One region of the Peribacillus phoenicis genome, then DNA from elsewhere that is predicted to be linked to it. Evidence: predicted binding sites of a transcription regulator. Region 1 holds the regulator's gene; the other holds the start of a gene.
What was found. Region 1 encodes NrdR, which represses ribonucleotide reductase genes. Its sites were predicted from a motif close to AACACNATATATNGTGTT; they were not measured.
Positions count from the first base shown of each region.

Region 2: the regulator NrdR is predicted to act here: its motif matches at 2,267-2,284, upstream of ABC374_RS16020 (vitamin B12-dependent ribonucleotide reductase).

Region 1 covers NZ_JBDFMF010000001.1:3,615,877-3,631,957, reverse strand. The annotation lists gene icd (NADP-dependent isocitrate dehydrogenase) at 1-160, shown strand, start outside; gene mdh (malate dehydrogenase) at 283-1,218, shown strand; gene ABC374_RS17805 (response regulator transcription factor) at 1,460-2,179, shown strand; gene pnpS (two-component system histidine kinase PnpS) at 2,176-3,954, shown strand; gene hflK (FtsH protease activity modulator HflK) at 4,399-5,433, shown strand; gene hflC (protease modulator HflC) at 5,430-6,362, shown strand; gene polA (DNA polymerase I) at 6,490-9,114, shown strand; gene mutM (DNA-formamidopyrimidine glycosylase) at 9,134-9,964, shown strand; gene ytaF (sporulation membrane protein YtaF) at 10,044-10,676, shown strand; gene coaE (dephospho-CoA kinase) at 10,698-11,297, shown strand; gene ABC374_RS17765 (glyceraldehyde-3-phosphate dehydrogenase) at 11,457-12,494, shown strand; gene speD (adenosylmethionine decarboxylase) at 12,842-13,222, shown strand; gene nrdR (transcriptional regulator NrdR) at 13,492-13,953, shown strand; gene ABC374_RS17750 (replication initiation and membrane attachment family protein) at 14,012-15,430, shown strand; gene dnaI (primosomal protein DnaI) at 15,417-16,081, shown strand, end outside.
Region 2 covers NZ_JBDFMF010000001.1:3,265,228-3,281,308, reverse strand. The annotation lists gene gcvPB (aminomethyl-transferring glycine dehydrogenase subunit GcvPB) at 1-486, shown strand, start outside; gene ABC374_RS16030 (rhodanese-like domain-containing protein) at 626-1,009, opposite strand; gene ABC374_RS16025 (lipoate--protein ligase family protein) at 1,211-2,047, shown strand; gene ABC374_RS16020 (vitamin B12-dependent ribonucleotide reductase) at 2,435-5,005, shown strand; gene ABC374_RS16015 (hypothetical protein) at 5,154-5,339, opposite strand; gene splB (spore photoproduct lyase) at 5,477-6,502, shown strand; gene ABC374_RS16005 (patatin-like phospholipase family protein) at 6,587-7,468, shown strand; gene ABC374_RS16000 (SA1362 family protein) at 7,492-7,866, opposite strand; gene ABC374_RS15995 (DUF1385 domain-containing protein) at 8,005-8,958, opposite strand; gene ABC374_RS15990 (YqhR family membrane protein) at 9,291-9,803, shown strand; gene aroQ (type II 3-dehydroquinate dehydratase) at 9,898-10,344, shown strand; partial or broken gene ABC374_RS15980 (M24 family metallopeptidase) at 10,345-11,407, shown strand; gene efp (elongation factor P) at 11,434-11,991, shown strand; gene spoIIIAA (stage III sporulation protein AA) at 12,637-13,569, shown strand; gene spoIIIAB (stage III sporulation protein SpoIIIAB) at 13,562-14,077, shown strand; gene spoIIIAC (stage III sporulation protein AC) at 14,099-14,302, shown strand; gene spoIIIAD (stage III sporulation protein AD) at 14,326-14,706, shown strand; gene spoIIIAE (stage III sporulation protein AE) at 14,740-15,948, shown strand; gene spoIIIAF (stage III sporulation protein AF) at 15,965-16,081, shown strand, end outside.

The DNA of each region.
Region 1 (16,081 bases):
GCACCTTGGCTGGAACGAAGCTGCAAACAGCATCACAAAATCAGTGGAACAAACAATCGCTTCTAAAGTTGTTACATACGACTTTGCCCGCCTAATGGAAGGTGCAACAGAAGTTAAATGTTCTGAGTTCGCAGACGAGCTTATCAAAAACCTTAAATAATTCATTATATGCTTTCTGGAAAAGTGCCTGAACGGGCTGCTTTTCCAGGAGGCTTATATATATTTTCAAGAGAATGTTAAAAGTATTCCAAAAGTATTTATATATTTTAAGGAGGAAATAACATGTCTAAACGTAAAAAAATCACAGTGGTAGGTGCTGGATTCACTGGCGCTACAGCTGCATTCCTTGCAGCTCAAAAAGAACTTGGTGATATCGTTTTGGTTGATATTCCGCAAGCTGAAAACCCTACAAAAGGTAAAGCCCTTGATATGGCGGAAGCAGGACCTGTTCTAGGTTTCGATGCTAATATCATCGGTACATCCGACTATGCAGAAACTGCTGATTCCGACGTAGTGATCATCACTGCCGGAATTGCCCGTAAGCCCGGCATGAGCCGTGACGACTTAGTTCAAACTAACCAAAAAGTCATGAAATCAGTAACTAAAGAAGTAGTTAAATATTCCCCTAATACAACAATCATCGTTTTGACTAACCCTGTAGATGCAATGACTTACACTGTATACAAAGAATCTGGTTTCCCTAAAGAACGTGTTATCGGACAATCAGGTGTACTAGATACAGCTCGTTTCCGCACTTTCGTAGCTCAAGAATTAAACTTATCCGTTAAAGATGTAACTGGTTTCGTACTTGGCGGACATGGAGACGATATGGTCCCTCTAGTGCGTTACTCTTATGCAGGCGGAATTCCTTTGGAAACATTGATCCCTCAAGATCGTTTAGAAGCAATAGTAGCTCGTACCCGCACTGGCGGAGGAGAAATCGTAAACCTTCTTGGAAACGGAAGCGCATATTATGCACCAGCTGCATCTCTAGTGGAAATGGCTGAAGCTATCCTTAAAGATCAACGTCGCGTTCTTCCATCCATCGCTTATCTTGAAGGTGAATACGGCTTTGAAGGTATTTACCTTGGAGTGCCGACTGTACTTGGTGCAAACGGTATTGAACAAATCATCGAACTTAATTTAACTGAAGATGAAAAGGCTGCACTTTCAAAATCAGTCGAATCAGTTAAAGCTGTTATGCAAGTCCTTCAATAAGAGATCATGTACAGACTGCCCGGATATTGGAAGAAAAGGCCAAGGCCTTTTTCCGACTCCGGGCAGTTTTTTAATCCGCTTCAAAAGAACCCTGGAACTTATAATCTCCCTGCTGAAGATAGGAATTACTTTATTTCCGTTTTTTTTATGTGTAATTTTCATATAATATTCTTTATAATGGAATTGGATGAGTAGACCAAGGAATTGGTCTTTTGGGTAATACATAATTCAGGAGGATCTAATGTCAAAGAAAATTCTCGTAGTGGATGATGAGCAATCAATAGTTACCTTACTTCAGTACAATTTAGAACAATCAGGCTATACGGTTATCACAGCTTTGGATGGAGAACAAGGGCTGGAGGCTGCCGTGGATATACGCCCCGATTTAGTGGTATTGGATTTGATGCTGCCAAAAATGGACGGGCTTGAAGTATGCAAGCAGCTTCGCCAGCAAAAAATCAATATACCGATCTTGATGCTGACAGCTAAGGACGATGAATTTGACAAGGTGCTGGGACTGGAACTAGGGGCGGATGATTACTTAACCAAGCCATTTAGTCCCAGGGAGGTAGTGGCACGGATTAAAGCCATTTTAAGAAGATCCCAGTTGCAATCGAACGGAAGTGAGTCAAGTCAGGATCAGGAAGATGGTCTCTTGAAATTAGGGGAATTGAAAGTGTTCCCGGAACGATACGAAGCATTCTTTGATGAACAGCAATTAGAATTGACTCCAAAGGAATTTGAATTACTTTTATACTTGGCGAAGAATAAAGGAAGAGTGCTGACCAGGGATCAACTGCTCAGTGCGGTATGGAATTATGATTTCGCGGGAGACTCACGGATCGTCGATGTCCATATTAGCCATCTTCGTGAAAAAATAGAGAAAGATACAAAAAAACCTCTCTATATTAAAACGATAAGGGGCTTGGGGTATAAGCTTGAGGAGCCTAAAAAAGAATGACGACCTATCGTAAAAAGCTCTTATATACCCTCATCACATTGGTGATGGTCGTCCTGATGGCCGTGGGCTTTTTATTAGGACACTTGTTCAAAAGTTATTATATTAAAACGTTCAATGAGCGTATACAGAACGAAACATTTTTCATTTCTACATATATTCAGGAGCATGGGGGAATCGAGTCCTTTTTGGAAAAAGGGAAAACGGCAAAATTGACACCCCTTTTAGATTCGAATTTAACCATTCTCTCTACGAGTGGGGAAATATTATACGATTCGACATCATCCAATGAAATACTTAAAAGCCATGCCAATGTCCTTCGCAAAATAACTTTGGAAAAAGGGCTTAAGCATGGGGAAGGGTATGAAGTGGTCGAAGGGGAATCGGACCTCCATTATTATTGGAAGACGGTTGAAAAGGACGGCGAGATTGAAGGCTTTGTCGTCCATAGCAATGAAATAGAGGCCATCCATCAAGTGAATAAACAAATGTGGCAAATATTGATCATTTGTTTAGGGGTTGCCTTGATCATCATTCTCATGCTTGCGAGTAAAATCACTTCATATTATACCCGTCCGATCGAAGAGGCGACGATGGCAGCCATCGAACTGGCAAAAGGGAATTACGGAACCCGGACATTCGGGCGGCATTCCGATGAAACGGGAATGCTGACAACTTCCTTGAACATATTGGCGAGGAACCTTCAGGAAACAGAGGTAGCGAGGGAAATGAATCAGGATCGTTTGGAAGCACTTGTTGAAAATATCGGTAGCGGGGTCTTGCTGATAGACAGTAAAGGGTATACGACCTTAATCAACCGGGAATTCAAGAAAAGCTTCCATGTGAATGCCGCTACGTTTTTGTTTCAGGAATATTATTCGGTCATTAAAGATCAGGAAGTGATAGCCATCATCGAAGAGATCTTTCGAACGGAAAAAACGATAAAACGACAGGTGAAGATACCGCTTGCCATAGAACGAAAGCATTTTGAGATTTACGGGGCGCCCATTATCGGGAATCATGATGAATGGAAGGGGATCCTCCTCATTTTCCATGATATCACCGAATTGAAAAGGCTCGAGCAGATGCGGAAGGATTTCGTGGCTAATGTGTCCCATGAATTGAGGACTCCGATCACCTCCATTAAAGGCTTTTCTGAAACATTGTTAGATGGCGCCTTAAAAGACGAAAAGACCCTAAAGCACTTTTTATCGATTATCCTGAAAGAAAGTGACCGGCTGCAAGAACTCATTCAGGAGCTTCTGAATTTATCCAAAATGGAGCAACAGGAATTCGTTTTAAACGCAGGGGTCGTGGATATTACGAAAGTACTTGGCGAAATACAAGAGATGCTTATAGGCAAGCTGAAGGAAAAAGAAGTATCCCTTGAAATTAAAACATCACCGGAACCAGTATTCATTGAAGGGGAATCTGACAGGATCAAACAGGTTTTCATCAATTTGATTACGAACGCATTGACCTATACACCAAATGGCGGCAGGGTCACCGTTGATATCATTGAAAATGAACAGACCGTCGATATTACAGTTCAAGACAGCGGGATCGGCATCGAAGAAAAAGAACTGCCAAGGATCTTTGAACGGTTTTACCGGATCGATAAGGCGAGGAGCCGAGATTCAGGAGGAACGGGCATTGGACTGGCAATCGTCAAGCATATAATAGAAGTCCATAAAGGTAAAATCAACGTGGAAAGCACACCTGGAACCGGGACGACTTTTACAGTCACCTTAAATAAAAGCTTAAAAGGGAAAATGTAGCGGGTATCTTATTTACATGTCCTTTACAATTCCTTAAAACGGACTTCATAATGCAGGGGTACAATGGTTGTACAACCCCTCATCCAAGGAGTTAAACATTGACAGAGACATAGTCTCTGTTTGATTTTGTAGTAGTTCAATCTAAATTTTAAAGCAAAGATGATTGGAACAGGTGAGCGAAACTCCTGTAGGAATAGCCCGTCCAAGGAGAACCTACAGGTGCAAAGGACGGAACGCGAGTGCCCTACGTTGCAATCAACATTCAAATTGTACAAAACCCTAAAAAACTGTAGGCAGAGACATAGTCTCTGTCTTTTAATTTTGGCTATATTCCCCGGGAACCATTCCTCTATCCTATTTTCCTGGGAAAATATTTGATTTTTATGAAACTTTAGGCCCTTTCTTGCGTAAATAAGATATAACTGCAAAGAAGGGGTGATACATATCGTTAGCTTAAAAAGGATATATACAATCACAGGACTTGTCTTTCTTATTTTAATTTTAGGTGTAGTTGCGATATCGACCTGGTACACGGTTGATGAATCTGATCAAGCTGTCATAATGACGTTTGGTAAAGTGGAGGAGACGATAACGGAACCAGGACTTCACTTTAAACTGCCTTGGCCCATTCAATCGGTCGAGAAATTATCCAAAGAAACATTCAGTCTTAAATTTGGATATAAGGAAGAGGATGGAGAGGTGACGGATTACCCGAGTGAGACCAAAATGATTACGGGTGATGAAAATATTGTGCTGGCCGACCTAGTGGTTCAGTGGAAAATCACCGACCCTCCAAAATATCTATACAATGCAGAAAATCCAGAAAAAATATTATACGATACGACTTCAGCTGCATTACGGAGCATAATCGGCAGCACGAAAATCGATGATGCCCTTACATCTGGTAAAGCGCAAATCGAAGCGGATGTACGCGATTTATTGTCACAGCTAATGGAGAAATATGATGTCGGAATTTCCATATCTGCGGTTAAACTCCAGGACGTGGAGTTACCTAATGAAGAAGTGCGGAAAGCATTTACCAATGTAACGGATGCCCGGGAAACGGCGAATACGAAAATCAACGAAGCGGATAAATATGAAAATAAGCGTATGAATGAAGCGGAAGGGGAAAAAGATGCCCTCATTTCACAGGCTAATGGGGATAAAGCTGCCCGTACGGAAGCTGCCCGCGGGGATGTAGCGGTCTTTGAAAAATTACTCAGTGAGTATAAGGGCAATAAGGGGATTACGAAGGACCGCCTTATTATTGAGACCCTTGAGGAAGTATTGCCGAATGCAGAGATTTATATTATGAATGATGACGGAAACACAATGAAGTACTTGCCGCTTCGCTCACTTGAAAAGGAGGAAACGAAAAAAACTCCTGCCCCTGATGAAGCCGCTATACCTGAAGAAGAAACGAAAAAAGGGAATGCATCGGAAGAAAAAGCGACAGGGGAAGGGGGCTCTAAACAATGAGTGGAAAAATAATAGATTTCTCTGAACTCAAAAAAGGGAATTTTCATTGGAGGGGCTATGTGAGATTCGGCATTTTCCTGATTATTATCATCGCGCTACTGCTAATCATCTTCACCAATGTCTATATCGTCAAAGAGGGAGAATACAAGGTCGTCCGCCAATTCGGTGAGGTGGTAAGGATCGATAAGACCCCGGGTTTGAAGGCGAAGGTGCCATTCATTCAGAGTGTCGTGACCTTGCCGAAGTATCAAATGACTTCCGATGTTTCAGAAGCGGAAATCAATACGAAAGATAAAAAGCGGATGCTGATCGACAATTATGCCGTTTGGAGAATAGAAGATCCGAAGAAATTGATTACAAATGCAAGGACACTTGAGAATGCCGAAACGAAAATGGAAGAGTTCATCTATTCGGCAGTTCGTTCAGAGCTGGGCCAGCTGAATTATGATGAGATCATCAATGATGAGAAGTCATCCAGGGGCAGTTTAAACGACCGCATAACCGAAAAAGTCAACGATCTGCTGCAAAAGGACAGTTATGGCATCAGCTTGACGGATGTCCGGATAAAGCGGACTGACCTGCCCGCCGAAAACGAAGCATCCGTCTTCAAGAGGATGATTTCAGAGCGGGAATCGAAAGCGCAAGAATACCTATCAAAAGGTGATGCGAAGAAAAACCGTATCATTGCGGATACTGACCGGAAAGTGAAAGAATTGCTCTCTACTGCAGAGGCTGATGCAGAAGTGATCAGGGCTGAAGGAGAAGGGGAAGCAGCGAAAATCTATAATAAGTCGTTTTCCAAAGATCCCGAATTTTATAAACTATACCGGACTCTTGAATCCTACAAAAAAACGATCGGAGATCAAACGGTCATCGTTCTTCCTTCGGATTCCCCTTATGCCAGCTTGTTAATGGGAAATACTAAATAACCTTGATGCCGTCATTTTTCTTTCCGCTTCTACTCATGGTAGAATAGAGAAAGAAAATGAACGGCTTTTTGCGTTTTTATATAGAAGCTATAACTACATAAACCTGTATGACTGGAGGAAGACGGATTTGGATAAAAAGCTAGTACTAATAGATGGAAACAGCATTGCATACCGTGCGTTTTTTGCGCTTCCGCTCTTGAATAATGATAAGGGGGTCCATACGAATTCCGTGTACGGATTCACCATGATGCTCAACCGCATTCTTGAAGAAGAAAAGCCAACGCACATACTTGTGGCATTCGATGCGGGTAAAACGACATTCAGACATGCATCATTTAAAGAATATAAGGGAGGGCGCCAAAAAACGCCGCCAGAATTATCGGAGCAATTCCCTTTCATTCGCGAGCTGCTTGATTGTTTTCAAATAAAAAGGTATGAACTGGAGAACTACGAAGCCGATGATATTATCGGTACGCTTTCTTTACAAGCGGAAAAAGATGGTTTTGAAGTGAAGGTCATTTCCGGTGATAAAGATTTAACACAATTATCCTCCCCTAGTACAACGGTTTCCATCACGAAAAAGGGGATTACTGAAATTGAGGAATACACTCCAAAGCACATACATGAAAAATACGGTCTTTCCCCTTTGCAAATCATTGATTTAAAAGGGCTGATGGGAGATGCCTCCGATAATATTCCCGGTATTCCGGGTGTTGGTGAAAAGACTGCCCTTAAATTATTGCATCAATTTGAAACAGTTGAAAACCTTTTACAGTCGATTGATGAGGTAAGCGGACAGAAATTGAAAGAGAAAATAGAAGAACATAAAGACCTGGCCCTATTAAGCAAAGAGCTGGCTACAATAACGAGGGAAGCGCCGCTTGAAGTTTCCGTAAACGAAACCGAGTATACTGGCATGGATCAGGAGCGAGTCATCTCATTCTATAAAGAGCTTGGCTTTTCGACTTTGCTCGATAAATTGGATGTAACGGAAAGTACACCGCTTGAACAGGAGAAGATTGAGGTTCAATCGGCTGAAATGACAGAAGGAATGTTTGCCGATGAAAGTGCTTTGTATGTTGAAATTTTAGAAGATAATTATCATCGTGCCGATATAATAGGGATCGCCATCAGTAATGAACAAGGTCATTTTTACTTCCATGGAGATGATGCTCTGAGTTCCGGTGCCTTTAAATCCTGGGCAGAGGATGAAACAAAAAAGAAAACGGTTTTTGATGCGAAGCGTACGGTTGTGGCACTTCGCCATCGAGGAGTCGAAATAAAAGGCATCGATTTTGATGTATTTTTGGCATCCTATATCCTGGATCCGGCAGAGTCAGTGGACGAAGTGGCAGAAATCACGAAAACTCATGGTGCTATCCGCCTTGAAACGGATGACGTTTTTTATGGAAAAGGTGCAAAACGCAAAATACCTGAGGAAGCGGAATTGAGGGAGCATATCGCCAGAAAAGCGAAGGCGATTCTGTCCCTGAAAGAACCGATGATTGATAAGCTGCAAGAGTTCGAGCAATTTCACCTATTTACGGAACTGGAGCTGCCACTGTCGATCATCCTGGCCAATATGGAATGGCAGGGAATCAAGGTGGATATAGGTCGACTGAAAAACATGGGACAGGAAATAGCCATTCGCTTAAGAAACATCGAGGCGCGAATTTTTGATTTGGCTGGAGAGGCGTTCAATATCAATTCACCTAAACAGCTTGGGGCCATCCTGTTTGAAAAGTTGGAGCTTCCTGTCATGAAGAAAACCAAAACAGGTTATTCGACGTCAGCCGATGTGTTGGAAAAACTGGAGAGCAAGCATGATATCGTTAAGGAGATACTATTGTATCGCCAGCTTGGTAAGTTGCAATCCACTTATATTGAAGGGTTGCTTAAGGTGGTCAATGGTAAAACGGACAAGGTGCACACCCGGTTCAACCAAGCATTGACCCAGACCGGCCGTTTAAGCTCAACAGATCCCAATCTGCAAAATATCCCGATCAGACTGGAAGAAGGAAGGAAAATCAGGCAGGCCTTCATTCCTTCCGAAAAGGATTGGATCATTTTTGCTGCCGACTACTCCCAGATCGAGCTGCGCGTTCTGGCGCATATCGCCAATGACAGCGGATTGGTGGAAGCATTCCAGGCCGGGATGGACATCCATACAAAGACAGCCATGGATGTGTTCCATGTATCGGCAGAGGAAGTCACTTCGAACATGAGGCGCCATGCCAAAGCGGTCAACTTCGGAATCGTTTATGGTATAAGTGATTACGGACTATCGCAAAGTCTTGGCATTACGAGAAAAGAAGCTGGAGAGTTCATCGAGAAGTATTTAAGAAGCTTTCCTGGTGTTCAGGAATATATGGAAGAAAGCATACATGAGGCCCGTCAAAAAGGGTATAGCACGACTCTGATGCAAAGGAGGCGCTATATACCTGAGATAACAAGCAGGAATTTCAACATAAGGAGCTTTGCCGAACGGACAGCAATGAACACGCCGATTCAGGGCAGCGCCGCGGATATCATCAAGCTTGCCATGATAAACATGAATAAGCGCCTGAAAAGTGAAGGGCTTAAAACGAGAATGCTTCTTCAGGTGCATGATGAATTGATTTTTGAAACCCCTCCTGAGGAACTGGAAATCCTTAAAGTGATCGTTCCGGAGGAAATGGAAAATGCCATTGAATTGAACGTGCCCCTTAAAGTGGATTATGCTTTCGGGCCAACATGGTTTGATGCCAAATAATATAAGATAGGTGATTGCAATGCCAGAACTTCCAGAAGTGGAAACAGTCAGAAGAACGTTAGAGCAGCTCATACTCGGAAAAGAGATCAAGGAAGTGTCCGTCTTCTGGCCAAAGATCATTAAAGCACCTGAACCTGTCGAACAGTTTCAGGATGCTTTAAGGGGACAGACGATAAGGGGAATAGGCCGTCGGGGCAAGTTCCTCATTTTCACCTTGGATGATTATTCGATGGTTTCGCATTTAAGAATGGAGGGGAAATACGGCGTGCATCCAAAAGAAGAGCCGTATGATAAGCATACCCATGTGATCTTCACTTTCACTGATGGCAGTGAACTTCGGTACAGGGATGTCCGGAAATTCGGAACGATGCATCTATTTGCCAAAGGGGAAGAACTTGATCGGCTGCCCCTGTTGCATTTAGGGCCGGAACCGTTGTCTGAAGATTTTACTGTCGAGGGGCTAAGTAGGAAGCTGGCAAGAACCAACAGGAAAATCAAGCCCGTTCTCCTTGATCAAACGGTTGTCGTAGGGATTGGGAATATATATGTGGACGAGTCGTTATTCCGCTCCCGTATCCATCCGGAGAGAATCGCTTCTTCACTCTCATTGCAGGAAATCAAGACGTTGCATGCTGAAATCATTGCGACTTTAGGGGAAGCTGTGGAAAAAGGCGGAAGTACGATTCGTTCATACATTAATTCCCAAGGGCAAATCGGCATGTTTCAGTTGGAACTGAATGTTTATGGACGAAAAGGCGAGAACTGCAAAGCATGCGGCACGCCCCTTGAGAAACTGGTTGTTGCAGGACGGGGTACACATATTTGCCCGTTATGCCAGCCGCTTAAATAGGTAATGTTTTTAAAAACACATCGGATGGGCTCCTTCCATATACTAGGGTAGCAACGTGTAGGGAAGGAGTAATATTCCGATGTGGCTACAAATTATTTTTCTCGCTTTTGCAGTTAGTATTGACGGATTTGGCGTAGGTTTGACATTCGGTATGCGGAAGATGAAAATCCCCTTAAGGTCAATAGCGGTCATCTCATTTTGTTCTGCATTGAGTTTAGGTATAGCGATGGTCATCGGACAATTCATCAGTCAGCTCATATCTATCGGGGCGGCTGAAAAAACAGGCGGCATCATCCTCATTTTTCTTGGTGCCTGGATGGTATACCAGTATTTTAAGCCTGAAAAAGATTTGAAAGATGATAGATATCATGAAAAGATCATCTTTAATTTTGAAATTAAATCACTTGGGGTAGTCATTAATATTTTACAAAAACCATTGAATGCCGATTTTGATAAATCAGGTACGATTACAGGTGTTGAAGCGCTTGTTCTGGGGTTTGCACTTTCGCTGGATGCGTTCGGGGCCGGAGTAGGAGCGGCTATGATCGGGATTTCACCCATCATCCTCGCAGGGTGCATCGCTGTTATGAGTTCGATTTTCATTTGGAGCGGAATTCAAAGCGGGAAATTGCTTTCAAATAATAAAGTTGTCCAGCATTTGACCTTTCTTCCAGGTGTACTATTGATTATCATCGGTTTATTCAAGTTATGATAAGTTTAAAAGGGGGAGCTTATGGGACAAATCATCGGAATCACCGGAGGCATTGCCAGTGGGAAAAGCACCGTCAGCCTCTATTTACAGGAACTCGGATTCACGATTGTCGATGCTGATCTGGCTTCCCGTGCTGTCGTTGAGCCAGGTGAAGAAGCCTATCACCAAGTTGTGAAGGCATTTGGTGAAGATATCTTATTGACGGATGGGAATATAGATCGCGTAAAGCTCGGGTCGATTATATTTAATGATCAAGAAAAGAGATTGCTATTGAATGGCATCGTTCATCCTGCCGTCAGGAATTGGATGCGGCTGAAAACGGAAGCGGCACTATCATCAGGAGAAGAAACGGTGTTCATGGATATTCCGCTCCTATTCGAAAGCAAGCTGACATTCATGGTGGATAAGACGCTTTTGATCTATGTGGATGAGCAAGTTCAATTGCAGCGATTAATGAACAGGAATGGTCTTTCGGAGACGGAGGCACTTGCCAGGATCAATTCGCAAATGCCCTTGGCTGATAAAAAGGCTTTAGCGGATGCCGTCATCGATAATAATGGGGACATTAATGAAACGAAGCGGCAAGTGAAGTCCATACTTAGCGAATGGTATGTCATATAATCATGATAAAAAGAAGAAACCGCCCGGTTTCTTCTTTTTATGTTGAAAAAATAAGAACAATCCGCATTTTTATTAGCACAATTCCCCTGAATTATGTTATACTAATTACATGCGAAAGGTAATAAGTATAACACTAATATTTTCTGGAGGGTCCGAACAATGAATTCAAGAATAGCGATTAACGGATTTGGGAGAATTGGAAGAATGGTTTTCCGAAAAGCCATATTAGATGAGAGTTTGGACATTGTTGCCATTAATGCAAGCTATCCAGCTGAAACTTTAGCACACTTACTAAAATATGATACGATACATGGTAAATTCGACGGTATCATTATAGCTGAAGATGATTCACTAGTAGTGAATGGCCGCCGAGTAAAACTAATAAATAACCGCGATCCAAAGCTATTGCCTTGGAAAGAGATGAACATAGATATTGTAATTGAAGCCACTGGTAAATTCAATGATCGTTCTAAAGCGGCTCTTCATTTAGACGCAGGAGCAAAAAGAGTTATTTTATCAGCCCCGGGTAAAAATGAAGACGTTACCATTGTAATGGGAGTAAATCAGGAAGTGCTGGAAATTGACAAGCATTTCGTCATATCCAATGCATCTTGTACAACGAACTGCCTTGGACCGGTTGCAAAAGTGCTTGATGAAAAATTTGGCATAAACAACGGTTTAATGACAACGATACATTCTTATACAAATGATCAAAATAATATCGATAACCCGCACAAAGACTTGAGACGTGCCCGTGCCGCTGCGGAAAGCATGATTCCTACGACTACAGGAGCTGCAAAAGCCATCTCACTAGTTTTGCCGCAATTAAAAGGCAAGCTTCATGGAATGGCGATACGCGTACCGACACCTAACGTATCTTTAGTCGATCTTGTTGTGGATTTAAACTGTGATGTCACGATTGATGAAGTGAACCAAGCCTTCATCGATGCTTCAGAAAATGAACTCAAAGGAATCATGGAATTCACGATGGAACCTTTAGTTTCCAGTGATTTCAAAACGAATCCACACTCTGCAATCATCGATGGGTTGACGACGATGATGATCGGGGACAGGAAAGTGAAAGTCCTTGCATGGTATGATAATGAGTGGGGTTACTCCAACCGGGTAGTGGACCTAGTGAAATTGGTTGGATCAGAGTTGAAAAAAACTTCAGAAGTCGAATTATCAGTAAAATAAAAAGAAAAAGCCGAGCCTGCTAAAATTTTTTAGCGGGCTATTTTTAATACAGTGATCAATCAATTCCTTGTTGCTTTAAGGCGCTGAATAAACCAGAATACAGAATTTGCTCCAATCGCAATATCCCTATTACATATAAAGTTTATCTTTCCAAAAATTCAATTTGGAGTTGCAAAAAAAATTCAAACCATATATACTATGAATCGTGAACTTCTTCAATAGCGGTTTGCATGATGGCTACTTAAAGGGTTAGGACCTCTTTGGACTAACTTTCCCCCGTGGTAGTTATCAGAACTTATTTTTAAATCATGGTAAGGGGGAAGCTTAATATGGAAACAGCTTACACTATGGAAACTATGGGTAGACACGTCATTTCTGAACTTTGGGGTTGTGACTTTGAAAAACTGAACAATATCGATTTAATTGAAAAGATTTTTGTTGATGCTGCTTTGAAATCAGGTGCAGAGGTACGAGAAGTTGCCTTTCACAAATTTGCTCCACAAGGAGTCAGCGGGGTTGTCATCATTTCTGAATCACACTTAACGATTCACAGTTTTCCAGAACACGGCTATGCGAGCATTGATGTCTATACATGCGGTAACTTGGATCCGAATATTGCGGCAGATTATATTGCAGAAGCTTTGAATGCGCAAACACGTGAAAACATAGAATTACCACGTGGATTAGGTCCTGTACAAATGAAAAAAGCCAATATAAGTGCCCTATAAAAAACACGTATACACAGAGATGCCATGGGTGCATCTCTTTTTTAATGCAATCAATCGGCAGTCTGCTCCCCTTATAGGGGAGGATGCCCTTGCAGCATAAAGACTTTGACAACGGTGCTTCAACGGCAAACCAAAAAGTGCCTGCTGCCGGAAGTTACACTTTTTACTTGTACTGGCCGTTCCATTTAATATAAGATTAAGATAGAGAAGTAATTCCTTGGGGAACATTTAGATAGGGGAGTCCTACATAAAATACGGAGCTGATAATGATGAAATGCCCATCATGTCAATATAACGGAACAAGAGTGCTCGATTCCAGGCCAGTCGATGAAAGTAAATCGATTCGACGACGCCGTGAATGTGAGGCATGTGGTTTTCGATTCACGACATTTGAAAAGGTGGAGGAAACACCGCTTATTGTAGTGAAAAAGGGCGGGACGCGGGAAGAGTTCAGTCGTGATAAAATCCTGCGTGGCTTAATCAGGGCTTGCGAAAAACGTCCGGTTCCCTTGAAAGAACTAGAGCAAATTACCAGTTATGTAGAAAAAGAACTACGCAACCAGGGCATATCGGAAGTGAAAAGCGACAGTGTCGGCGAGATGGTGATGGACAAGCTGGCAGAAGTCGATGAGGTTGCCTATGTAAGGTTCGCATCCGTCTATCGACAATTTAAAGACATCAATGTCTTTATCGATGAATTGAAAGATTTGATAAATAAAGAAAGAAAGTAGAGCTGAAGATTCACTTTGGCTCTTTTTTCACTACATCTTTTGAAAGGTTTGAATGGAGATGTCAAAGCATTGGCAAGAATTGCTCCCAGCTGATTCATATTTGGTCTCATCTGCGGGGCTGCTTCATGACTATGATCGGAAAATACTAACCCGACTATATCAACCTCTTATTGGACCTATATGCATTAGCCTATATATGACGTTATGGAGTGAGTTGGAGGAGAACAGGTTATGGTCGGAAACCTCCTCACATTATCAATTAATGAATACCATCGGCCTTAAGTTAGCTGATATTTACGAAGCCCGGCTTTTACTTGAGGGAATCGGTTTGTTGAATGTATATAAGAAATCGAAAAATGAAACGAAGGAATTCATCTATGAGTTAAACCCGCCGCTTTCCCCCCAGCAGTTTTTCACGGATGGAATGCTGAATATTTACTTATACAAAAAAATCGGTAAAGCGCAATTCAACCGGTTAAAGAGATTCTTTTGTGATGACCATATCTTAACCGATCAATATGAAGGTGTGACTAAATCTTTTGCGGAAGTGTTCTCATCAGATCATTTGGATTCTTTATATGTAACGGATGAAGCGAAAAATGAATGGCAACCGATGCCTGAACAGCAATACATCGATCGGACTGAAGGCGTCGAGCCATCGGGGTTTGATGACTTATTTGATTTTGACCTTTTATTTGCCGGGATGAAATCCTCGATCGTACCGAAAAAGGCCTTTACTCCGAAAATAAAAAATACGATTGCCAAACTTGCTTTTTTATATGGCATCGATCCGCTTGAAATGCAAAAACTAGTAATGGATGCCGTTTCATTGGATGATGAGATCGATGAGGAAGTACTCAGAAAGGCGGCAAGGGACTGGTATCAGATTGAACGACAGGCCGATATGCCTTCCCTTGTCAATCGGGTGCAGCCGATTCGTGAACGGACACAAAAAGAGGAACCGAAAACACAGGAACAAGAGTTAATCCGTCATTTGGAGACGATTTCCCCAAGGGAGCGGCTGATGCAATTGTCTGGCGGTGCAGAGCCATCAAGCGGTGATTTGAAAGTCGTTGAGGGCGTGATGATCAATCAAAAGCTGAATCCGGGTGTCGTCAATGTCTTGATTGAATATGTCATGCTCAAAACGGATATGAAGTTCACGAAGGGCTATGTCGAAAAGCTGGCAGGCCATTGGGCACGACTGAAGGTCTCCACGGTGGTCGAGGCGATGGAGCTGGCTAAAAATGAACATAGGAAATATCAGGACTGGGCTCAAGGAAGCAGGAATGCTGCGAAGGGCAGCCGGAAAAAGGCGATACGGGAAGAAGTGGTTCCGGAGTGGCTTGAGAAAAAAGAAGAAGCACAGCAGGAGCAGAATGCAGATCAGCCTGAATTGGATGCCCAGAAACGCGAGCTTCTGGAGAAATGGAAGCAGTGGAAAGCAGGAGGTGAAATGAACGATGGAAAAGATTAATAGGTCCCTTAATAAATTGGCCAATACAAATCAATTTCAACAGCGTTATGAAAAGCTGAAACAGGAGATTTTTGAAAACGAACAAGTGCGGTTATTTATGAATGCCAACAGCTCGACGGTCACGAAGGAAATGATTGATAAAAACTTGGGGAAGCTTTATGAGTTCACTTCACAAAGCAATAAGTGTGATAAATGTCCGAGCTTGGATGGCTGCATCAATATGATGCAAGGGTATTATCCCAAATTGGTGGTTCAAGGGAAAGCCCTGAACCTGCATTATGAAGTCTGCCCGCGGAAATTGGCAGAGGATGAAAAGCGGAAACGGGAAAAGTTGATCCGCAGCCTGTATGTACCGAAGGATATTTTAAAGGCGAGCATTGAAGACTTTACCCAAACGGATAATGAAAACAAACGCTTGTCTGTCTTAAGTAAAGCGATGTCGTTCATTATGGAATATGAGCCAGGTAAAAGGCAAAAAGGCTTATATATATATGGGAAATTCGGTGTTGGGAAAACGTACTTATTAGGTGCGATCGCCAATGAACTTGCAAAAAGGCAAATTTCCTCCCTTATTGTCTATGTACCTGATTACTTGAGGGAACTTAAGGGATCGATAGGTGATAATACGGTCAATGAAAAAATTGAAATGGT
Region 2 (16,081 bases), 350 kb from region 1:
AAACCTTATTATGGTAATTTCGGAATAAACGTGAGGGCATATACGTACATTCGTTCAATGGGTCCTGATGGCCTTAAAGCCGTCACAGAGAACGCGGTCATCAATGCCAATTATATGATGCGCAAGTTGGAACCTTATTTTGACCTGCCATATAATCGTCATTGTAAGCATGAATTCGTATTAAGCGGACGCCGGCAAAAGAAATTGGGGGTAAGGACTCTCGATATAGCTAAAAGATTGCTGGATTTCGGGTATCATCCTCCAACCATTTACTTCCCGTTGAACGTGGAAGAAGGAATGATGATAGAACCGACTGAAACCGAGTCAAAAGAAACGCTGGATTCGTTCATCGATGCGATGATCCAGATTGCCAAGGAAGCGGAAGAAACCCCGGAAATCGTTCAGGAAGCTCCGCATACAACCGTTATAAAGCGGCTTGATGAAACTCTTGCTGCAAGAAAACCCGTTTTGCGTTATCAAGCCTAGATTAGTAGCTTACACGAAAAAAATCCCTGCCTGCCGGCGGGGATTTTTCATGTTTATGTAAGTTTCCATTAAAGTCCAACAGTTGACTTTCTTTTACTTGAGCTATGGAATTAAAAAGAGCCCATGCCGAGATGGGGTCTTATTTCTTTGCTTTGATTTTCCCGGTCCACATCTTGAAACCGCCCTTTAAGTGAAAAAGTTCCCTGTAGCCCTTTTTGTATAGCATGGCTGCAGCTCTGCCGCTGATGATTTCGCTTTGAGCGTACAAATATACAGGCTTGTCCGGCCTAATTTCGACCAAGCGTGTTTTCATTTGAGTCATAGGGATGTTTCTTGCGCCTAAGATATGACCATTATCGAAATCATTCGGTTCCCGCACATCGATTAGCTGCACTTTTCTGTAGTTAGCGATAAATTCGTCCTGTGTTAGTGTTTTAACGATTTTACGCTGGCGGTACCAATTAAAAAGTGAATACGCAATAACCACTCCTAAGATGATGAGCAGTGTATATAATATTTCCAAACATAAAAACTCCCTTCTACCTTAACGAATACAGACAATCCTTATTATATAATTGCTTTACCCAATAATCAAAAAGAATTTTCATCAAATTCTTCATGACTTGATAGCACTTTCTTTTTTAGAGTGTTAAAGTCTGTTAAACTACTACATGTGAGTTTTTTGTGGGGGATTGAAAAACGTCTATCGAAACGAGGGGTAAGGATGACTAAAGAAAAATGGGGTTTTATAGATTCGGGGTATTGTTCACCGGCTTTTAATATGGCGCTGGACGAAGCCCTGTTAAACTGGCAAAGCAAAGGGGAAATTCCGCCGATCATACGCTTTTACGGCTGGGATCCAGCGACATTGTCGATCGGTTATTTTCAAAAGGCAGAAGCGGAGATTGATCTGGAAGAGGTCAAAAGGCAGGGCCTTGGTTTTGTTCGCAGGCCGACAGGAGGACGAGCGGTCCTGCACGAGCATGAATTGACTTATAGCGTAATCGTTCCAGAATCCTATCCGGGAATGCCAACCACCGTTACTGAAGCTTATCGTGTCATTTCTGAAGGAATATTAATGGGGTTCAGGAATCTGGGATTGGATGCTTATTTTGCCGTGCCTCGAAGCGAACAGGAAAAAGCGGCTTTAAAATCGCCCAGGTCTTCCGTCTGCTTTGATGCTCCTAGCTGGTATGAACTGGTCGTTGAGGGCAGGAAGGTCGCTGGCAGCGCTCAAACCAGGCAAAAAGGCGTCATCCTTCAGCACGGGTCCATTTTGCTTGAGCTTGATGATGATAAGCTCTTTAGCGTATTTAAATTCTCAAATGACAGGGTTAAAGAGAGAATGCAAAAAAACTTAAAAAACAAAGCTGTGGCCATAAATGAGATTGCCGGGAGAAAGATAACCATCCCTGAAGCGAAAGAAGCTTTTGAAAAAGGTTTTGCCGAAGGACTTTCGGTCGATTTAGAGCCATACGTCCTCACCGAAAAGCAATTGCTGGAAGTGAAGGCCATTGCAGAAAGCAAATATGAAAGCGATGAATGGAATTTCATGAGATAGAGGAAGCATAATTAGAGTGGAAATAAAAAAGTTTTTTCAGATTTGTTTGATCGAATAACACATCCCTTGCAGGGATAAGCCCTAAAAGGGATGGGGAAAAAGCAAGGTCCAAATTAATTGAAATCTGATGAAAAATTATTGTAAATCGACATTTTCCTCCCTTTTGCTAACTATATTAATTGATTTAACGTTTGACAAAATTAAAAGTTATTCAAATCAAACACAATATATAGTAGTTGAAATATTTAATGCAACACTATATGTTGATTTTTGAGTTTCGCTATGATAAATTTAGGGTACTTGTTAAGCGAAACGGACATGTAAGGCTACATAAAGATTTTTGCGGCAGCAAGAACGGATCTTGAAACATATAAAGGAGAGGGAATTATGTCGGTTGTAATAAAAGAAGCTTTAAAGGTTGATCTAGAAAGGTTGAATAAGGATATTTCTTTATTTCCCCAGGTTCACCCTGTAACGGCTGATATGAAAATGGCGCATAAGGGAGTGTCCCGTCTAGTCATGCTTGACCGCTATTCTTTTAAGGATACTGAAAAAATCACACTCTCGGCAGGCGATTTCGTCGTGTTGACGATTAAGGAAGATCCGAAATTCCCGGCAAGGGGTCTCGGCTACATCGTTGAAATTGATTGGGAAACCAAAAAAGCCAAGGTATTGGTGGATGAAGAATTCCGTGGCGTATTGGATAATCCGGAAGAAGTGGAGACGGGAATTGTAAACCGTCCGTTGGATATAATCGAAAAGCCGCTTGAAATATACTATGAACAAATTGCGAAACGTAATGCAACGGGATTGGCATCAGTGGAAACCACGGAAGAAAAGAGAACGGAATGGTTCAATAAATTCTATGAAGAATTAAAGAACCTTAATTTCGTCCCGGCAGGCCGAGTATTATACGGTGCGGGTTCCAATACGGATGTTACTTATTTCAACTGCTATGTAATGCCATTCGTACCGGATTCACGTGAAGGGATTTCAGAACATAGGAAACAAGTGATGGAAATCATGAGCCGCGGCGGCGGAGTGGGAACGAACGGGTCGACACTGCGTCCTAGAAACACTCTGGCAAAAGGGGTAAATGGAAAATCCTCCGGTTCAGTCTCATGGCTTGACGATATTGCCAAACTGACGCATCTAGTTGAACAGGGCGGTAGCAGACGGGGCGCGCAAATGATCATGCTTGCTGATTGGCATCCTGATATTGCAGAGTTTATCATTTCTAAAATGCAAAACCCGAGGATTCTGCGTTACCTAGTGGAAAATACTAAAGATGAAGCCATCAAGAAATATGCGACGGATAAATTGAAATTCACGCCGCACACGGAACAGGAAACGGCTATGTATCAAGGGATCATCAATTATAAGGAGATTCCTGGCCAAGGCGGATTTAGCGAGAAAATCATTAGGGATGCAGAGGAAAAGCTCCGTACAGGGGGAACGTACAGTGTCCATAATTCTGATTTTCTGACTGGAGCCAACATCTCGATTTGCCTGACTAAGGAATTCATGGAAGCGGCGGAACAAGATGCGGAATACGAATTGCGTTTTCCTGATGTTGAAAGCTATAATGCCGAAGAAATGGCCATTTACAATGAAGAATGGCATAATGTCGGTGATGTTCGCGAATGGGAGAAAATGGGTCACAAAGTCCGTGTTTACCGTAAAATCCGAGCTAAAGAGCTTTGGAATTTAATAAACATTTGTGCAACATATTCTGCTGAACCAGGTATTTTCTTTATCGATAATGCTAATGAAATGACGAATGCCAAAGCATACGGTCAACAGGTCGTAGCCACGAACCCTTGTGGAGAACAGCCATTGGCCCCATATTCAGTATGTAACCTTGCAGCCGTCAATCTGGCTGAAATGGCTGATAAAGAAAGCAAAACGGTTAATTTCGAGAAACTTAAGCAGACTGTCGAAGTCGGGGTGCGTATGCAGGACAATGTCATTGACGCAACTCCTTATTTCTTGGATGAAAACAAAAAACAGGCACTGGGCGAGCGACGGGTTGGACTTGGTGTAATGGGTCTGCATGACCTTTTGATCTACTGTGAGACGGAATATGGCTCTGAGGAAGGAAATATCCTGGTTGACAAGGTGTTTGAAACCATTGCGACGACAGCTTACAGGGCTTCCGTGGAACTTGCTAAAGAAAAAGGCAGTTTCCCGTTCCTGATCGGGTCAACGGACAAAGAAACCGATGAGCTAAGAACACGTTTCACACAAACCGGATTTATGGAAAAAATGCCTGTAGATATCAGGGAAAGTATTGCTGCACATGGCATCCGTAACTCTCATTTATTGACAGTGGCTCCTACAGGAAGCACAGGAACGATGGTTGGGGTATCAACAGGTCTTGAACCATATTTCTCCTTCACGTATTTCCGCAGCGGCCGTCTTGGTAAATTCATTGAAGTGAAGGCTGACATTGTACAGGAATACTTGGACCGTCATCCAGAAGCCGATACAGAAGAGCTTCCAAAATGGTTCATTTCCGCTATGGAATTAGCTCCAGAAGCACATGCTGATGTTCAATGCATCATTCAACGCTGGATTGACAGCTCGATCAGTAAAACGGTAAATGCTCCAAAAGGATATACTGTCGAACAAGTTGAAAAAGTATATGAACGTCTATACAAAGGCGGAGCAAAAGGCGGTACTGTATATGTGGATGGCAGCCGTGACAGTCAGGTTCTTACGCTCAAAGCGGAAGAAAACCAAATGGACGAACAGCTTGAAATGGATGAATTGACAGATGTGGAAGTAAAGAAAAAAGTCGTATTGGTCGATACGATAAATGAACTGCGTTCGACTAACGTTACGATTGGGTCGGAAGTGGGCAACACTTGCCCGGTGTGCCGTAAAGGCGAAGTCCAGGAAATGGGCGGATGCAATACTTGCACGAATTGCGGAGCACAATTAAAATGCGGGCTATAAGCTGATGTAAGGGAAGTCGTTAAGTATGCTGCAAAGCTATCTTAACGGCTTTTTTAGTGTCTTAAAAGTTGTTATTGACAGTCTGTTCAATTACATGCCAATAGAGAAGACCGAATCATCGTAAATTCGGTCTTCTTTTTGCGTTCAATCAACCATTTTCATTTTGCTGCCCTATTTCCTTTTCGGCTAGATATTGGTTGCCATCTTTCAATACCGAAAATTCATCGACCGAGTCTCCAGGTATATTCCTTGGATTTGGAAATTTATTATCTGTTTGGACGGTGATCGTTTGTTTTCCCATTCCATTTGTCAAGAAGTCTCGTTTATTAGCCATATCGCATCTCCTTCATTTTGAATTTCCAAGTAAAAACAATCATGAGGATAAAAGAATAAAGAAAAACTATCCTTATGAATTAGATTGTGTAGTTCGATTGAAAGTATGAACAAATCGAAAAAAGAATGGAGATCGAAATGAAACCATTTATGCCACAGTTAGTATATATCGAGCCCAGGGCACTGGAATACCCGCTTGGCCGGGAATTGAAAAAGAAATTCGAAGATTTGAACATTGAAATCCGTGAGACCACATCGCATAACCAAATTAGGGATCTTCCTGGGGAAAATGATCTGCAAAAATATCGTGTCGCCAAATCGACGCTTGTGGTAGGAATAAGAAAAACATTGAAATTCGATTCTTCAAAGCCATCTGCTGAATATGCCATCCCTCTTGCTACAGGGTGTATGGGGCATTGTCACTATTGCTATTTACAGACGACACTCGGATCGAAACCATATATTAGGACATATGTGAATCTTGACGAGATTTTCGAGGCAGCCGAAAAATATATAAATGAGAGAAAGCCGGAAATTACCCGTTTTGAGGCAGCCTGTACATCGGATATTGTCGGAATTGACCATTTGACACATTCTTTAAAAAGGGCCATAGAATATTTTGGAAAAAGTGAATATGGGGTTTTAAGGTTCGTAACTAAATTTCATCATGTCGACCATCTGTTGGATGCTGAACATAATGGAAAAACGAGATTTCGGTTCAGTATAAATTCGCGTTTTGTGATAAAGAATTTCGAGCCAGGCACTTCGAGCTTCGAGGAAAGGATGGAAGCGGCACGCAAAGTGGCAGGTGCCGGATATCCCCTGGGTTTTATCGTAGCTCCAATATATCGTCATGAAGCATGGAAGGAGGGCTATCACGAATTATTCGAACGATTGAGTGAGGCGTTAAAAGGGGTGGATATACCGGATTTGACTTTTGAATTAATCCAGCATCGGTTCACTGGTCCAGCAAAAAAAGTGATTCAAAAAAACTACCCGAAAACAAAATTGGAACTGGACGAAACGAAGCGTAAATATAAATGGGGCCGATATGGCATTGGTAAATATGTTTATCAAACCGAAGAAGCCGCAGAACTGGAAACGACCATTCGTGGGTATATCGCGGAATTTTTCCCGAAAGCGGAAATTCAGTATTTTACCTGATTAAGGCAATTTTCTATCTAAAACTGTCATAAATTCCTCTAATCCTGCTTAGAAATGTAAAGACCGGATTAGGGGAGGGCAGCTATGATTATTGACGGCGTTTTTTCCGGAGGCGGGATTAAAGGCTATGGTTTAGTGGGAGCCCTGCAGGAATTAGAAGAACGGGGATTTGTATTCCATCGGACAGCCGGTACAAGTGCAGGATCCATAATTGCAGCTTTCGTGGCAGCTGGGTACACCGGAAAAGAAATGGAAAAGCTATTTATTGATATAGATTTAAGCGGCCTGCTGGATAAAAGGCGTGGTCTTTTGCCTATCCCGCTTGCCAAATGGCTTCTTGTATACTGGAGACTTGGCCTTTATAAAGGCGATGCATTGGAAGGTTGGGTTGCCAGTAAACTTGCCGAAAGGAATGTAGTCACTTTTAAGGATGTTCGACCGAAATCCCTTCGTATCATAACCTCTGACATCACAAATGGGAAATTGGTGGTTCTGCCTGATGATCTACCGAACTATGGCATTGATCCGATCACTTTTCCAGTTGCAAAGGCAGTAAGAATGAGTTGTAGCATTCCTTATTTCTTTGAGCCAGTCAAACTCGATGTCGGAAAAAGCAAGTTACTTTTTGTTGATGGAGGTGTTTTAAGCAATTTTCCTATGTGGTTATTCAATTCAGATCATGTAAGGAAGGAACGGCCGGTCATAGGCTTGCGGCTGAGTGTCGATGAGATATGGAAACCGCATGAGGTGGATAATGCGGTTGAATTATTTTCCGCACTATTCAAAACGATGAAAGATTCCCATGATGCACGATATATCTCCAAGAAACACGTCCATAATATTGTATTTATCCCGATGAAGGGAATTTCTGCAATGGATTTCAATCTGAATGATGAACAAAAGGGTGAATTGATGAAACGGGGCAGACAGTGCACGAAAGAATTCCTTAAAAATTGGACTTATTGATGATGAATAAAAAAATCGGGCTCTTAAAAAGAAGCCCGATTTTTCTTTTTATTCTTTTTCCCTTCGATGACGGTTAAGTGACTATCCGTTTTCTTTCTCCATTTTATTTTCTTAGATGATTTTGCTGCAGAGAAGCTAGCCACATTATCTTTTTTCGAAGTTCGATTTTTTAGCCTTTTTTTCGATTGGCGGGCAGCCTTTCGGAATGCTTGCTGCTCTTTCTTAACTGGTTTTCCCTTTGTTAATCCGGTATAAATCATATAAATAATCCCTGCGACAATGGCTATTATGAGAATGTTTCTAAAAAAGCCAATCGGGTCATTAAATAGTCGGCTCAATAGTCCGAGGACTCCGAGGGCGATGATTCCGTATATCATGAAAGATATGAAACGTTTCAACAAAGACACCTCCTTAAGAGCATCATAAGCATTTTTAGCTTATTTTAAACATTCTTCATGTAAAATATTTGAAAAAAATGAAGGTCATTCCCTTAGTTTAGTATATGATTTTCCATAATCAAAATGTGTATAGATGTTTTACACAATTACATCGGATTCTAAACTTTTTTCTGTCTCTTTTTCCATCCTTAACAGTTCTTGGAAGGATGCCAATGCGACTTCGACTTGATCGTCGGTGGGAGCCTTGGTCGTCAATAACTGAAGCCAAAGTCCAGGGTAACCAAGGTAGCGCAGAACAGGAATATCCTTTAATTTGTTCGTTGCCTGCAATACCTCGAAGGCAATGCCTAGCACGACCGGGATAAGCAAAATTCGATTGACGACACGTACCCATAGCGGATCAATTGGTACAAGAAGATAGACAAACATCCCTACAATGACAGTAAATAAAATAAAACTGCTGCCACAGCGATAATGAAGGCGGGAACTTGCCTGCACATTTGCAACCGTCAATTCTTTTCCGCTTTCAAAGCAATTGATCACCTTATGCTCTGCTCCGTGATACTGAAAGACCCGCTTGATTAATGGCGTCAAGGAAACTACATAAATATATACGAGTAGTAAGATCAGCTTGAACAAGCTTTCCACTAATACCTGAGCCGTATAGCCACTGAAAATGGGTTCTGTCAATTTTGCGAGGAAGACAGGAATCAAGGTGAAAAGCAGCTTCCCGAATAGGAAGGAAAGAACGCCGATTACGGCAACTCCAAGCCATACACTCATTTTAGAAGATTCTTTCGTTTCATTTTTCTTTTCTTCCTGCTTTTCCCCGTCTTCTTCTTCATACTGTTCAGTTGAAAAGTTCAGATGTTTCGAGCCGGTGGCACTTGACTGAACCAGTGATACGATACCCCGTAGAAACGGTACTCTTTTTAAGCTGTTGACGACAGGTTTCGATTCACGAGGCAGATGATAATATACAATCGTCGAATCTTTGCGGCGTACCGCAGTGACTGTGTGATGTTTGCCGCCGAACATGACGCCTTCCACAACAGCCTGCCCTCCGTAAACGGGTTTTTGAACCTCAGACATTTCTACACCAACCTAATAGTTATTCACGTAGCTCTCTCAAGGGTGCTAACATGTTTATTATCAAGCATCACATGGGTAAAGGCGCCCCTCCAAAATTGAATGGAAGCTTTAACCCTGCAAGTACTTTATGAATGTTGAATCACAGGAAGGTAGTATCCCGTGTACATTATAAACTTCAACAGAGGATGGGTATTTTCCTCTGAAAAAAGTAGATTATTTATGATTTAATCATACAGAATAAATCACAAAACCTCTAGTGATTCTCCTTCCTAAGAATAAAAAAAAATAGTTCTATTTAACAAAGGGCATACTACGTAGCGGAGGTGATTGATATGTCTTCTAATGAAAAAGGACAAATTCAACAGGAATATCAAAGCATGTTAATCTACAATGTACTTGCTGTCGGTTTTGTTGGGGGGGCTTTAGCCAGTTTTATCGGAATCATAGCCCATTATATTAACTTTATGGATTTTAGCCCAAAATTCATACTTACCTCGTGGTCCAATATGACCTGGATCGATCATTGGCTCGGTACGGTAATGACCATAATTTTGTTCGGAATTCTATCCGTGGGGATCGCTTTTATCTACTATAGTCTTTTTAAAAGGATGAAGAGTATTTTTCCGGGTATTATTTTGGGGGTGGTTTGCTGGGCTTTGCTGGTATTTGTCCTGAAACCGATGTTCATCGATTTGCCAACCTTTTATAAAATGTCAGCAAATACGGTTATAACAAGTGTATGCATTTTTATTATATACGGTCTTTTTGTAGGGTTTTCTATTTCATACGATCATCAGGAATATATACGTCAAAAAAACAAAGCCGAGAAGCAATCGGAAAGCTGATTGCTTCTTGGTTGTAAAAAAGTAGTAAGACAATTTGGAATTATGATAGAATGTTCATGGAAAGCATTCTTTTAACATGAGCAGGTGTTTGATGATGACAAAAATCTTACTAATCAATGGTCCGAATTTAAATCGCTTGGGGAAGCGGGAACCTGCGCATTATGGATCCTCGACGCTTGCGGATGTGGAAGCGCAATTAATGCAGCAAGCTCAAGGGTTAGATGTGGAATTGACTTCTTTTCAAACTAACCATGAAGGAGCGATTATCGACAAGCTCCATTGGTCAGAGGATCATGGGATCGACGGGATTATCATTAATCCTGGAGCTTTTACTCATTATAGCTATGCGATTCGTGATGCAATAGCCGGAATTGATGTTCCAGTGGTGGAAGTGCATATTTCGAACATACATGCCCGTGAAAGCTTTCGGCATGAATCAGTGACCGCACCGGTAACGGCGGGACAGATTGTCGGCTTGGGGATACACGGATATGAATTGGCGTTGCAGGCGATCACAAAGATTGCAAAGGGGAGAAATTAAATGAATAAACTAATACGCTTAAGAGCCTCAATGGAAAAGGCGGGCATTGATGGTTTTTTGATTACCAGTACATATAACCGCCGATTCATGACCAACTTTACGGGAAGTGCAGGCGTTGTACTTATTTCCCAAAAAGAAGCTAAATTCATCACTGATTTCAGATACGTGGAACAAGCGGGCAAGCAGGCGCCGGACTATGAGGTCGTTCAACACAAAGGAACCATCATCGAAGAAGTCGGCAAGCAGGCTAAAGCGATGAATATCGGCAAGCTGGGCTTTGAGCAAGAACACCTGACTTATGCTACATATAAGGCATACGAAGCGGCCATTGATGGTCAGCTTTTGCCGGTGTCGGGGGTTATTGAGAATTTACGCTTGATAAAGACTTCATCAGAGATTAAGATATTAAAGGAAGCGGCTGCTATTGCTGATGCTGCATTTACACATATTCTGGATTTCCTGCGTCCAGGGATCTCGGAACTGGATGTATCCAATGAACTTGAGTTCTTTATGAGGAAACAAGGGGCAACTTCTTCTTCCTTCGATATTATTGTGGCTTCCGGCTTAAGGTCCGCACTTCCGCATGGAGTGGCTACGGATAAAATCATTGAAAAAGGCGATTTCGTCACATTGGATTACGGGGCATACTATAATGGGTATGTGTCTGACATCACTCGGACATTAGCGGTTGGCAAGCCAAGTGAAGAACTTATTAATATTTATGACATTGTTTTGGAAGCTCAACTGCGAGGAATGGCTGGGATCAAACCTGGTATGACTGGCAAGGAAGCGGATGCACTAACTCGAAATCTAATTGAAGAAAAGGGATATGGGCAGTATTTTGGACATTCGACTGGACATGGTATCGGTCTCTGAAGTTCATGAAGGTCCAGCATTATCCGTTAGGTCTGATATCATTTTAGAACCAGGTATGGCCGTAACCGTTGAACCGGGCATTTACTTACCTGGGGTAGGCGGAGTGCGGATTGAAGATGATACAATCGTTACACTTGATGGTAACGAAGCACTTACTCATTCAACCAAAGAGTTAATCATTCTGTAAACATGTACATGTAGGAGGACAAATTTATGATTTCTGTAAACGATTTTCGCACGGGTGTTACGATTGAAGTAGATAACGGAATTTGGCAGGTTATCGAGTTCCAACACGTTAAACCTGGTAAAGGTGCAGCTTTTGTACGTTCTAAACTTCGTAACCTTCGTACGGGTTCAATCCAAGAGAAAACATTCCGTGCTGGTGAAAAAGTCGCTAAAGCACATATCGAAAACCGCAAGATGCAGTACCTTTATGCAAGTGGAGATAGCCATGTATTCATGGATAACGAAACATATGACCAAATCGAGCTGCCTGCTTCAAGCATTGAACGTGAACTTAAGTTTCTTAAGGAAAATATGGAAGTGCATATCATGACTTTCCAAGCGGAAACACTTGGGGTCGAGCTTCCAAACACAGTGGAACTTGAAGTGGCGGAAACGGAGCCGGGAATTAAAGGCGATACATCTTCAGGCGGCACGAAGTCAGCCGTACTTGAGACGGGCCTTTCGGTTCAAGTTCCATTCTTCATCAACCAAGGTGACAAACTATTGATCAATACTAATGAAGGATCATACGTATCACGTGCATAAATGAAAGAAGACCGAGGTGAAGATCTCGGTTTCAGTTTGTAGACAAAAAGGTTTCGGAATGGACTCATTCCGAAACCTTTTTGATTTTTTAGTGGATTTGACTTCGGATGACGCAGATGATCTGCTTCTTCCATATATTCTTGCCGAATATGGCGTGTCACCACATCTGATGGTCTTTACTTTCTGTACACTGAAGGATTTGTACTCACGATAGCCCTTTTTATTTGTTGTTGTGTACTTTAAACCTCCATTTTACAAGCTGGCACCAGTTGGTCTAACATTTCAAGCTGATCTCGCTGAATAGAATCATGTTTAGAAAGAATCCTCATCACCTTAAGTTTTAATAATTCTATTAGGCAAAAGGGTTCTATCTAAAAGTTAAAACAAAGTTGATTGGAGCGAGTGCCCTACGTTCCAATCAACGTCCAAATTGTACAAGCCATCCTGTAGGCAAACTCGCTTTGTTCGAATTTTTTTTACAGCCTGAGACCGAGATTAATTTCTCGGCCTTTTTTTGTGTGTTTTTTAGATCCCCGAAGTCATAAAAAAATCAATAAATGGTCTGTTTCTTTAATAGCCTGTCATCATTGCAGGCTGGACGGCATATATTTTATTGAAAGTGGTGTATACAGGAGGATTGTCAAAATGGAAACGATTCTTTCTTTTTTACCGAAAAAATTATACGAGCAACTCCGGGGTATGACACCGATGATGATCGATAAGATGGAAGAACTGCGAATTCGGGTTGGAAGGCCGCTTGAAGTCATTGTAGGAGGGGAACCATACTTCTTTTCCTATGAAGTGACCCATTCGGATGCGGATCAATTATTGAATCAAATAGGTCAATTTTCGTTATATACACTTGAGGAAGAATTAAAGCGAGGATATATAACCATTGCGGGCGGACATCGGGTGGGGCTTGCTGGCAAGGTGATTTTGGAAAATGGGTCGGTCAAAGCGATCAGGGATATTTCCTCCTTCAATATTCGGGTTGCACGTGAAAAAATAGGTGCAGCTGAACCGCTCACTTCTTACTTATATGACGGGGAATGGCAGCATACAATGTTGATTGGTGCTCCGCAAACGGGAAAAACGACCATATTACGTGATATTGCAAGACTGATATCCAGTGGTAATGAAAAACACGGCATTGCCCCTCAAAAGGTGGGGATAGTGGACGAGCGCTCGGAAATTGCCGGATGTGTCCATGGAGTGCCGCAGCTCCAATTTGGAACAAGGGTTGATGTGCTCGATGGATGTCCTAAAGCGGAAGGGATGATGATGATGATCCGTTCGATGTCCCCAGATGTATTGATCGTGGATGAAATAGGCCGCGCAGCGGATACGCAGGCTGTGCTGGAAGCCGTGAACGCAGGTATTAAACTCATGATAACTACACATGGCCATACACTGGATGAAATTAAGAAGCGACCTTTTATCGCCGAAATATTAAAGCAAAACATCTTTGAACGGTTTATAGAATTACAGAGAAGTAAATCCGGCAAGAGGAGCTACAATGTCCTTGATTCTGCGGGAGTTCCCATTTTCTTGGGGGGAAGTGTGAACCCGCATGTTTAAGTTAATAGGAGCAGCGATAATTATTATTGCAACGACATGGGCAGGTTTTGAAGCTGCGAAAAAATTAAGTATGAGGCCTCGTCAACTGAGACAGCTGAAAGTCGCCATGCAATCGCTTGAAGCTGAAATCATGTTTGGTCATACACCTTTGAAAGAAGCGGCAAGGAAACTTTCTAAACAGATGGCCAAACCTTTATCCATCTTTTTCGATACATTTGCAAACCGACTCGAGTCCGGAGAGACCACCGTCAAGGAAGCATGGGATGATAGTTTGAAGAAAATATGGCAATCCCTTGCTTTAAAACAGGGAGAATTCGAGATTCTTTCACAGTTTGGGGAGACGCTTGGAAAAAGCGATAAATATCATCAGCAAAAGCAAATCATGCTAACGATGGCACACTTGGAACGGGAAGAGAGCGATGCACTAGACCGACAGGGAAAATATGAAAAAATGATGAAAAGTCTTGGTTTTTTATCAGGGTTATTATTGATCATCTTGCTGATGTAGGAATATGTGGGGGGAATGAAAATGGGCATTGATGTGGACATCATATTTAAAATAGCGGGTGTGGGGCTAGTAGTGGCGTTTCTTCACACGATACTCGATCAGGTTGGGAAGAAGGAATATGCCCAGTGGGTGACACTTTTCGGATTCATCTATATTTTATTCATGGTAGCTTCTGTAGTAGAGGATTTATTTCAAAAAATTAAATCTGTATTTCTATTTCAGTAAGGGAGGGATTCGCGATTGAAATCATAAAAATCGTGGCCATTGCCCTAGTTGCCACCTTTTTGGCACTGATCGTCAAAGAGCAAAAACCAAATTTAGCCTTCCTGCTTGTCGTTTTTGTAGGATGTTCCATTTTTCTTTTTTTAGCTGACAAAATATACGAAATTATTTTAATGTTAGAAAAAATTGCGGTTAATGCGAATGTAAATACCGTGTATCTAGAGACCATCTTAAAAATAATCGGAATTGCCTATATTGCAGAATTCGCTTCTCAAATAACAAAAGATGCAGGGCAAGGTTCCCTCGCTTCCAAAATAGAATTAAGCGGAAAAATCTTGATACTTGCCATGGCGATTCCGATTTTAACGGTCATTATCGAAACGATTTTACAGATGCTCCCAAGTTAACGGATTACTCCTACTAGTCAATGAGGTGAATGTATGAAGCAGCGGATGCCTTACTTATCCATTCTATTCGTTTTACTCTTTTTTTTGCATGCATCTATTGGACAAGCTGCCGAAAATCCTGATAATGGTGAAATCGAACAAGAGCCGATCATGCAGTCCGAGCTGGTACAAGCCCAAATAGAAAGGCTGGGTGTCGATGAGCTCAAACAATATTGGGATGACATCGTTACGGAATATGGAGGATTTCTACCAGAAAGCCAGAAAGGGAGCTTTATGGACTTCGTAAGCGGCGATAAGAAATTTTCCTTTGAGCAATGGATAAAGGGAATGACAAAATTCATTTTTCATGAACTGCTCGTGAATGGAAAGCTGCTGGGATCACTCATTTTATTAACCGTTTTCAGCATGTTCCTCCAGTCTTTGCAGAATGCGTTCGAGCAAAGCTCCGTGAGTAAGGTCGCTTATGCAATCGTTTATATGGTGCTGATCATTTTGGCACTTAACAGTTTTCATGTGGCGATTGAATATACAAAAGATACGATAGATTTGATGATTTCCTTTTTAATGGCGCTCATCCCTTTACTCTTGGCATTGATAGCTGCTTCAGGGGGACTTGTATCGGCTGCTTTCTTTCATCCGGTTTTAATGTTTTTGATGAATACAAGCGGTATCTTGATCCAGTTTGTCGTCCTTCCGTTATTATTCTTTGCAGCGATTTTAAGCATTGTCAGTACGCTGACCGAACATTATAAAGTGACACAGCTGGCACAGCTTCTCCGTAATTTTGCTATCGGTATCCTTGGGGCTTTCATGACCATATTTCTTGGTGTGATATCCGTTCAGGGGGCATCATCTGCTGTAGCTGACGGAGTGACGATCAGGACGGCCAAATTCGTGACAGGTAACTTTATACCGGTAATAGGGCGTATGTTTACCGATGCAACGGATACGGTCATAAGTGCCTCCGTTCTATTGAAGAATACAGTCGGCTTGTCTGGAGTCATCATACTCTTGCTCATTACCACGTTTCCCGCCATAAAAATCCTGATGATTTCTTTTGTCTATAAATTGGCAGCGAGTCTTTTGCAGCCGCTTGGCGGAGGACCAGTAATAAAATGCCTTGACATTATTAGTAAAAGCATGATTTATATTTTCGCTGCATTGGCCATTGTCTCACTCATGTTTTTTTTAAGTATCACGGTAATTATCGCCTCTGGAAACATTACCTTGATGGTTCGTTAGAAAGGAGGAGGGCTTGGTGAGTTTTTTAGCTGGCTGGGTATCCAACATCATCATATTTGTATTGCTGGCTACTGTGATCGATATGCTTCTTCCGAATTCGGCTTTACAGAAGTATGCCAAAATGGTAATCGGA